One region of the Microbacterium cremeum genome, then DNA from elsewhere that is predicted to be linked to it. Evidence: predicted binding sites of a transcription regulator. Region 1 holds the regulator's gene; the other holds the start of a gene.

The links. The regulator HspR, encoded in region 1, represses chaperone genes until heat shock. The targets are predictions, from matches to a motif close to AAGTTGAGTCNNNNNGACTCAACTT.
Region 2: a site for HspR is predicted at 2,710-2,734, ahead of IM778_RS02805 (Hsp20/alpha crystallin family protein). Genes of this name have one in related genera too.

What each region holds. Positions count from the first base shown of each region.
Region 1 covers NZ_CP063812.1:3,729,091-3,733,481, forward strand. The annotation lists gene IM778_RS16590 (DUF7927 domain-containing protein) at 1-1,393, opposite strand, end outside; gene IM778_RS16595 (heat shock protein transcriptional repressor HspR) at 1,527-2,003, opposite strand; gene IM778_RS16600 (DnaJ C-terminal domain-containing protein) at 2,148-3,140, opposite strand; gene IM778_RS16605 (nucleotide exchange factor GrpE) at 3,154-3,786, opposite strand; gene dnaK (molecular chaperone DnaK) at 3,789-4,391, opposite strand, start outside.
Region 2 covers NZ_CP063812.1:653,134-657,524, reverse strand. The annotation lists gene IM778_RS02820 (MarR family winged helix-turn-helix transcriptional regulator) at 1-261, shown strand, start outside; gene IM778_RS02815 (DUF2804 domain-containing protein) at 416-1,525, opposite strand; gene IM778_RS02810 (thymidine kinase) at 1,591-2,181, shown strand; gene IM778_RS02805 (Hsp20/alpha crystallin family protein) at 2,232-2,687, opposite strand; gene IM778_RS02800 (PDDEXK family nuclease) at 3,344-4,246, shown strand.

The DNA of each region.
Region 1 (4,391 bases):
GGCCCGCCAGCTGCGCCCCACCGGGGCCGCTGTATCCGTTCCAGACGAGGCTGTTCGCCTGGTGGTAGAGCGGGATCGGCCCGACGTTTCCGGCAGCGACCTGCTCGTCCCAGTTCTCTTCGGTGATCCCGGGTTGCGGCATGACCGCGTCCAGGCTTGTGCCTGGGCTCACCCACAGGTTGTCATCCCACGCCGTCCGCGAGTTCGCCGGCGATCCGATCCAGTGGTTGCTGAATCCGCCGGGCGGAGTGAGCGTGGCGCTCGAGACGTTGTTCTGTGCGTTGCCGTCAGGCTCTGAGACACCGTCGTCGAAGACGAACGCGCCGGGCGACGCGGTGAATGTGTACGTGGTGATCGCGGTCACAGCTGCGGGAATGCTGAACTGCACGGTGCCCGAGGCGATGTAGACGCCGTTGCCGGGGAGCGGCTGACCCATGCTGTCGTTGACCGGCGCGTTGACCAGCGTGTAGTCGAGATCCGAGAGCGAGACGGTGTAGGTGGTGCCGGCACCGCTCACGCTGCACGTCGGGAAGTTGGTGCGGTCCGCCCGCTCCGGGTGGGAGAACGGTTGACCCGTAGAACGTGAGGACGCGTCGATCGGCACGCAGCCTTCCCACGCGAGACCGTTGGTCGCGCCGGCGATGTTCGCGCTGATACTCACCGGGAACGAGTAGCTCGCAGGTCCCGGTCGGCTGCCCGCGTCCAGGATGAGCGAGTAGTTCATCTGAAGGAAGGGCCGGTTGCCTCCCAGGCGGCTCGCCTTTGTCTGTCCCTGGCCGGTCTGGCCGGGAGCCTGGACGAGCGACAGGTCCATGCCGTGCACGTACGTGATCGGCAGCGGACCGGGGTCGGCCGGGCCGGCTTCGGCGACCGCGGAATCCGACGTCGCCGTGCCCACGACGGTCAGGTCGCCGCCTTCCGTGGACGTGGCACGGACCGGGGCCTGGATGACCGAGGCGGTGCCTTCGGTGATCGTGCCGAAGTTGCACAGCAGGGTCGTGCCATCCTCCGAGATCGCGGAGGCAGGGGTGACATCCGTGGTCTTGCAGACCTGCGGGATGCTGGTGAAAGCGCCGTTGCCCACGGTGAGCGTGGCGCGCACGTTCTCCACCGGCTCGTTCGAGTACGGGTCCTCGGCGTCGTTGGTGTTCACGTGGAACTCGGCGGTCACCGGCTGTCCGAACGGCGCCTCGGTCGGCGTCGGATCGCCGGCCCAGTTGGCGGTGATCTCATGCACCGACAGCGGCGCGGCCTGAGCGGCAGCTGTCGGCAGAAGCGACAGGATCAGGGCGGCGACTCCGGCGAATGCCGTTGCCGCAACGCGGCGGCGGCCAGATGATCGCTGCACGTGAGATGTCGGAACTGAGTTTTCTGGCGCGATGAGACGACTCAAGATTTCCCCCCTTGGGAACGTCACAGGGTTCGCGCCGGCTTGGCACGCATGCCCTTGAATCGTTCCTATCGGGATTCTGAGAGTCTTCTCAGAATTTCACCCGGTCCTTCACCCCATCACCCGGGAGTCGGCGTCACGTCGAGGTTTCGTCGTCGTCCTCGGTCTCGGCGGCCTGCGAGAGCGGCTGGCGCGGGTGCCACACGACGAGTTCGGTCGCACGGCGCACGCGGGTGCCGTGGCGCAGCGTGACGACGGCGCCGGTCGATCCTGCGGCGAAGACGCGGGCTCCTGGGCGCTTCTCGAGCTCGGCACGCACTCGCTCCTCGAGGTCGCGGACGCGGCCGTGCAGCTCGCGCACGCGGTCTTCGAGCTCGAGGATGCGCGCGATGGCGGGAAGACCGATGCCGTCGGCCGACATGCGCGCCACCTCGCGCAGCTGCGCGATGTGACGCAGCGAGTAGCGACGCGAGCCGCCCTGGGTGCGGGCGGGCACGACCAGCCCGAGCCGGTCGTACTGGCGGAGGGTCTGCGGGTGCATGCCCGACAGCTCGGCGGCCACCGCGATCGCGAAGATCGGGGCATCCTCGTCGATGTCGTGCTGCTCACCCATGCGTCTCACCTCCTCGTACCCGGTCGTTGAGCGAGCTTGCGAGTCGAAACGCAGAGACGAGACGCCTCGCGCACACGCCGAACGTCGGCTCGAGGCGTTTCGTCTCGCTCGTTCCTCGCTCGCTCAACGACCGGCCTCATGATCTCAGCCGCGCGCCTTGGTCATCAGGTCGGCGCGCGGGTTCTCCTTCGGCTCGAGGTCGTGGAAGCGCTCCAAGGCTTCGCGTGCGGCGTCGTCGAGGTGCGACGGCACCGCCACCTGCACCTCGGCGAGCAGGTCGCCGGTGCCCTTCTGGGTCTGCACGCCCCGGCCCTTGACGCGGAGCACCCGGCCCGATGGCGTTCCGGGGGCGACCCGCAGCTTGACGGGGTCGCCGCCGAGAGTCGGCACCTCGATCGTCGCGCCGAGCGTGGCCTCGGTGAACGTCACCGGCACCGTGACGCGGAGGTTCAGGCCGTCGCGGGTGAACACCGGGTGCGGCCGCACCGCCACCTGCACGACGACGTCGCCGGGCTCGCCGCCGTCGGGCGACGGGCGCCCCCGGCCGCGCAGCCGGATCTTCTGCCCGTCCGACACGCCGGCCGGGATCTTCACCTTGAACGGCTTGCCGTCCTCGCCCTGCAGCGTGATCGTCTCACCTTTGGTGGCGGTGATGAAGTCGATCGTCGTGCGCGCCGTGACATCGGCGCCGCGCGTCGGCCCGCCGTACCCTCGGTACCCGCCGGAAGGCTGGCCGAAGCGGCCGCTGCCGAAGCGGCCGCCCTGCTGCTGGTTGAACATCGCGAAGATGTCGTCGAAGTCCTCGGCGTTCTGGTAGCGCGCGCCGCGGCCCTGCCCGAACATGCTGAAGACGTCTTCGAATCCGCCGGCGCCCTGACCACCCGCCGTGAAGCGGGCACCCGAGCCCATGGCGCGGATCTGGTCGTACTCCTTGCGCTGCTCGGGGTCGGACAGCACCGAGTAGGCCTCGCTGATCTCCTTGAACTTGGCCTCCGCCGCCGCATCGCCCTGATTCGAGTCGGGGTGGTACTTGCGCGCGAGCTTGCGGTAGGTCTTCTTCAGGTCGGCGTCGCTGACGTCCTTCGAGACGTCCAGCATCGAGTAGAAGTCCTTGTCGAACCAGTCCTGGCTGGCCATGCCGCCTCCTCGGTCACTCGGCGGGAACCGCGACGACGACCTTCGCCGGTCGCAGCTCCACCGAGCCGAGGCGGTAGCCGATCTCGACGACCTCCAGCACGGTCGCCTCGGTCGTGCCGGGGGTCGGCACCTGGAAGATCGCCTCGTGGTGCTGCGGGTCGAACGCCTCGCCGGCCGCGCCGTAGGTGCTGAGGCCCATGCGCTCGGCCACGCCACGCAGCTTCTCGGCGATCGCGGAGAAGGGCGAGCCCTCTTCGAGGTCGCCGTGCTTCTCGGCACGGTCGAGGTCGTCGAGCACCGGCAGCAGGCCCTTGGCGACCGCGCCCTGAGCGCGCTCGATCTCGACCTCGCGCTGCTCCTCGGTGCGCCGGCGGTAGTTGGCGTACTCGGCCTGCAGACGCTTGAGGTCGTTCAGCAGCTGCGTCTCGAGGTCGGCGAGCACGGCGTCCTCGGCGGCCGCTTCTGCGCTCTGCGCGGCACCGAGGATGTCGTCGACCGTGAGCTCGTCGCCCTCGGCCTCGTCCTGCGGCCTCTCGGCCTGCTCACCGGCGGTGTCCTGGCCCTCCTGCGGGTCGGACCCGGAAGCGTTCGCTTCCGGGTCCTCGCCACCGGGGACCTCGGTGTCATCGAAGTCCTTGTCGGCCATGGTTACTTCTTTTCCTCTTCGTCTTCGACGACCTCGGCGTCGACGACGTCCTCATCGGAGGTCGCGGACTCCTGGGAGTCACCGGCGTCGGCGGCCGAGGCATCCGTCGCCTGCGAAGCCTGGTTCGACGCGTAGATCGCCTCGCCCAGCTTGGTCTGCGACTGCGACAGCGTGTCGAACGCGGTCTTCACCGCGTCGTCGTCGTCACCGGCGAGCGCGGTCTTGAGCGCGTCGACGTCGGCCTGCACCGACTCCTTGACGTCGGAGGGCAGCTTGTCGTCGTTCTCCTTGATGAGCTTCTCGATCGAGTACGAGAGGGTCTCGGCCTGGTTGCGCACCTCGGCGGCCTCGCGGCGCTTCTTGTCTTCGGCGGCGTGCTCCTCGGCCTCGCGCACCATGCGCTCGATGTCGTCCTTGGGCAGCGACGAGCCGCCGGTGATCGTCATCGACTGCTCCTTGCCGGTGCCCTTGTCCTTCGCCGACACGTGGACGATGCCGTTCGCGTCGATGTCGAACGTGACCTCGATCTGCGGGATGCCGCGAGGAGCCGGGGCGATGCCGGTCAGCTCGAAGGTGCCGAGCGGCTTGTTGTCGCGCGTGAACTC
Region 2 (4,391 bases), 910 kb from region 1:
AACATGCTGATCAGCCAGCCGAGCGTGTCGCGCCTGGTCGATCGCATGGTCGCGCGCGGCCTGATCACGAAGTGCGCGGATCCCGACGACGGACGCGGGTCGCTCGTGCGGGCGACGGATGCCGGAGCCTCCCTCTTCCGCCGGGTCGCCAGTGCCCACGGCAAGGCGATCGCCGAGCGGATGTCGCTGCTGAGCGACGACGAACTGACCCAGCTGCGGAACCTCACCTCGAAGCTCCGCAAGAACCAGCCCGGCTGCTGACCCGATCGGTCGCTGAGCGCCCTTCGACAAGCTCAGGAACCGCTCCGCGAGGCGAAACGCCCTCAACCGCCGTCGCACGTCAGCTTGCTGCGTTTCGTCTTCGGGCGCCGGAGCGCCCTCCGCTCAACGACCGACCACTGGGCCGCGGCATCCGTCACCAGCGGTTGTGCACCTCTTCGGCCCAGCCGAGGATGCCGGCGAAGGTCAGCGGCGAACCGTCGGCCACCGCGAAGCTGCCCGACCAGTGGCCGAAGCACTGGTCGGTGCGCGACGAGACGACGCCGAGGTTCATGCGCGAGGTCTTGTCGTAGAAGGGCGTGAAGGATGCCTCGAGCCCGCCGCCGGTGACCCGCCACGGCTGCCGCCACTCGGCGAGGTCGTACTCCCACGTCAGCTCGTCGTGGATCTTGTGCAGCCGACCGTCGACGTAGACGGCGTTCTCGGTGGATCCCGTGCCCGCGGTCCACCTGCCGCCGACCTGGATGCCGACGACGTGGTCGCCGGAGCGACCCGACCCGGCTCCCCAGTTCCACCGCACGTCGTAGGGCCAGCGGCCGCGGCCGTGGTCGAGCACCGCCCACGACTCCCCCGCCGGCACGTCGTACGTGACCCCTTCGATCGTCAGCGAGCCCCACGCCGGGCGTGCGACGTCCTTCACGGTGTACTGGAACCGGGTGCTGCTCCACGGCACCACCACGGCGAGCCGCTCGTGCGCGTCCGGGAGCTCGGCGACGACGTCGAATGCGACATCCGTCGTCCTCGCCCGCAGGCGCGTGCGGCGGGCAGCCCCGGGGCCGGCTTCCGGTCCCGAGCCGCCTTCCGGGTCTGAGTCGGCTTCCGCACCGGAAGCCGTTTCGACTCCCGCGCCTGCCGAGGAGTCGATGTCGATCTCGAGTCCCTTCGCACGTGCCCGGGCGCGGCCGCTCTCGACGGCCGCCGGCAGCTCGGCGCCGCGCGTCGGGATCAGGGTCGAGGTCTTGCCCCACGAGCGCTCGGTGGCGCGGTCGAGCACCCACACCTCGTGCACGGCGGCGTAGTCGATCGACGAGACGGTGAGCGCGAGGATGTGCGTCGGGGTGGTGACGTTCCAGTACTCCCACCGCTTGTTGCGCCCTCGTCCGCGCGCGATCCCCGACGTATCGATGATCGGCTGACGCGCCCACCCGACGGCATCGGGATTGAGGCGGCCGTTCGGCAGGGTCAGCGACGTCCGCTCCGAGAGCTCTCGGAGGGCGGCACCGGGCACGGAGGAATATGCGGTCATCGGCATCCTTGCTGACGGTCCGTAGTGGGGCGTGGTTCGATCCTAGAGCGCCGTAGGGTGGCGCCATGCATCCGCCCGCACTCGCTCGTCTGCAAGTCGTCGCCGGACCGATGTTCGCCGGCAAGTCCGAAGAGTTGCTCCGCCGCGTACGGCGGGCGCGCATCGCCGGGCTCTCGGTCGAGGTGGTCAGCCACACGCTCGACGACCGCCGAGGCCCGGGGCAGGTGAGCTCGCATTCCGGACTCCGCATCGAATCGCATTCGGTTCCCGACGTCGATGCGCTCGTCTCGCACGTGCGTGGCCGCGGTCTCGACGTCGTCGCGATCGACGAGGCGCAGTTCTTCGGAGCGGCCCTCGTCCCCGCCGTGAGCGCGTTCGTCGCCGGCGGACTCAACGTCATCGTCGCCGGACTGTGCGTCACCTTCGACGGGCGCCCGTTCGAGCCGCTGCCGTCGCTCATGGCTCTGGCCGAGGACGTCCTCAAGCTCACCGCGGTGTGCGCGGTGTGCGGCGCGGACGCCGCGTTCCATCAGCGCCTCGTCTCAGGAGAGTCCGGAGACCCGAGCATTCCGACGCAGGCGCAGGTGGGCGGCATCGAGTCGTACCAGGCGCGCTGCCGCCGGCACTTCACCGGCGACCGGCCGCCGGCGGCGTGAACGACGGATGCCTCGTCCCGGCGGGACGAGGCATCCGTCTCTGTCGATCCTTACTGCTCGATCGGCTGAGGAGTCTCGTTCGACTCGTGCGCCTTGATCGTCGGGTTGCTACTCTCGGCCATCACCTCGATCTTGCGCGGCTTGGCCTGCTCGCTCACCGGGATCGTGACGCTCAGCACGCCGTTGCTGTAGCTCGCCGAGATGCGCTCGGTGTCGATGCCCTGACCCAGGTTGAGCTGGCGCAGGAAGCTCGCAGCTTCGCGCTCGCGCGTGATCCACTTGACGCCGTCGCCCGTGCTGAGCGTGCGCTCGGCACGGATCGTCAGCAGCTGGCCGTCGACGTCGATGTCGACCGAGCCGGGGTCGATGCCCGGCAGATCGGCGGTCAGCACGTAGTGATCGCCGTCGCGGTAGAGGTCCATCGGCATGCGGCGCGGGCCGCGGCGCGTGTCGAAGAGACTCGACGCGAGGCGGTCGAGGTCACGGAACGGGTCGTACGTGGCCATGGGATATCTCCTCTCTGTCCTAGAGTTGAGCCCACTCGACTCAACTAACGACAGATTAGCACTCTGCCTGGCCGAGTGCTAAGAGCGTCCGTGTTCGCCCAGAACGAACGGATGCCCCGGCATCCGTCCGCGGCCGTTCTTCGTGGCCGGTCGCGGCGCGCGACCGCTGCTGCCCGCCGCAGCCGCAGCCGTTGCCGTCGCCGTAAGTGGCACAACACGCGGAATCACCCCACCCACCCCGCGTGTCGCGCCACCCGAAGCCCCCGCGCCGGCGCGCCGCCCCGCGCGAACAACCACACCGCCAGCTCAAGTGGCACAACACGCGGAATCACCCCACCCACCCCGCGTGTCGCGCCACCCGAAGCCCCCGGCGCCAGCGCGCCACCCCGCGCGAACAACCACACCGCCAGCTCAAGTGGCACAACACGCGGAATCACCCCACTTACCCCGCGTGTCGCGCCACGTGAATCTGGAATCGGCGGTGAGCAGCGTCTCCTCCACAGGTGGCGGTGTGCGGTGCGGCGCTCACAATCTCGGGCCGCCGCGCCCCAGGTGGCGTCCGCGCACGGCATCTTCGTCAGATGTCTGCCCGTCCGACTCCGTTGCCCGAGCGCCTCGGAAGCGCCTTCGCCGTCGCCGAGGCTCGCCGATGCGGCGTGTCATCCGGCCGATTGCAGGCGAGCGACCTCAGCGCACCGTTCCATGGCGTCCGTCAGGCTGAGGAAGTTCCCGAGCCCGGCCTGGATCTGTCCATCGACGAGGTCGCCCAGCGCAGCGAGCAGCGAAAGATCGAGGCGTACGCGACAGCGATGCGGCCGCACGTGTTCCTCGCAGGGCGAAGCGCCGCGGTGCATCTCGGCTTCTCGGTCGGCCCGGGCACACGCCTCGAGGTCGCCGTGTTCGCACCGGCGCGTGCACCGCGGGCACGAGGCATCCGTGGAATCAAAGTCGAGCCGCAACTCGCGAACGTGCGCGTGCACGCTGGGATACGCACAACGGACGCGGCCTCGACGTGGGCCATGCTCGCTGCGGAGCTCAGCGTGCGAGAGCTCGTCGCGCTCGGCGATCAGATCGTGCGCATCCCTCGCGACCAGCGTGGAAGGCCTCAGCCAGGCGAGCGCCTCGGCACGATCGAGGACCTCACGGCGATCGTCTCCGCCGGCAGGCGCCGCGGCATCGGTCGCCTCGTCGAGGCGCTTCCGCTCATTCAGGTGGGCAGTGCGTCGCCGCTCGAGACCGACTTCCGACTGGATGCCGCGGCCGACGGACTGCCGACGCCCGAGCTCGACGTCGAGATCCGCGACGGTCGCGGGGTCCTTCTGGGGATCACGGAGTTCGTGTTTCGCGAGTATCGGACTGTGGTCGAGATCGAGGGCGACCACCACCGCACCGATCGCGCGCAGTGGAATCGCGACATCGACAAGTACGCCGCGTACGTCGCCGAGGGTTGGGAGGTCGTCCGCCTCACGTCCGCGCACGTGCGCAGCGCCGATCGACGCGGGGTGGCGATCGTGCGGTCGGTCCTGCGTCGGCGCGGCTGGAACCCCACGCCGTCGTAGGCGCGTGGCGGGGCGCGGGCGTGTGTGCGTTCGCGTGGCACGACACGCGAACTCCGTCACGCCATTCCGCGTGTTGCGCCACCTGAACCGGGCAACCCCGACCCGAGCACGCGACGCGACCCCGCGCAACCGCGCGCATTCACGT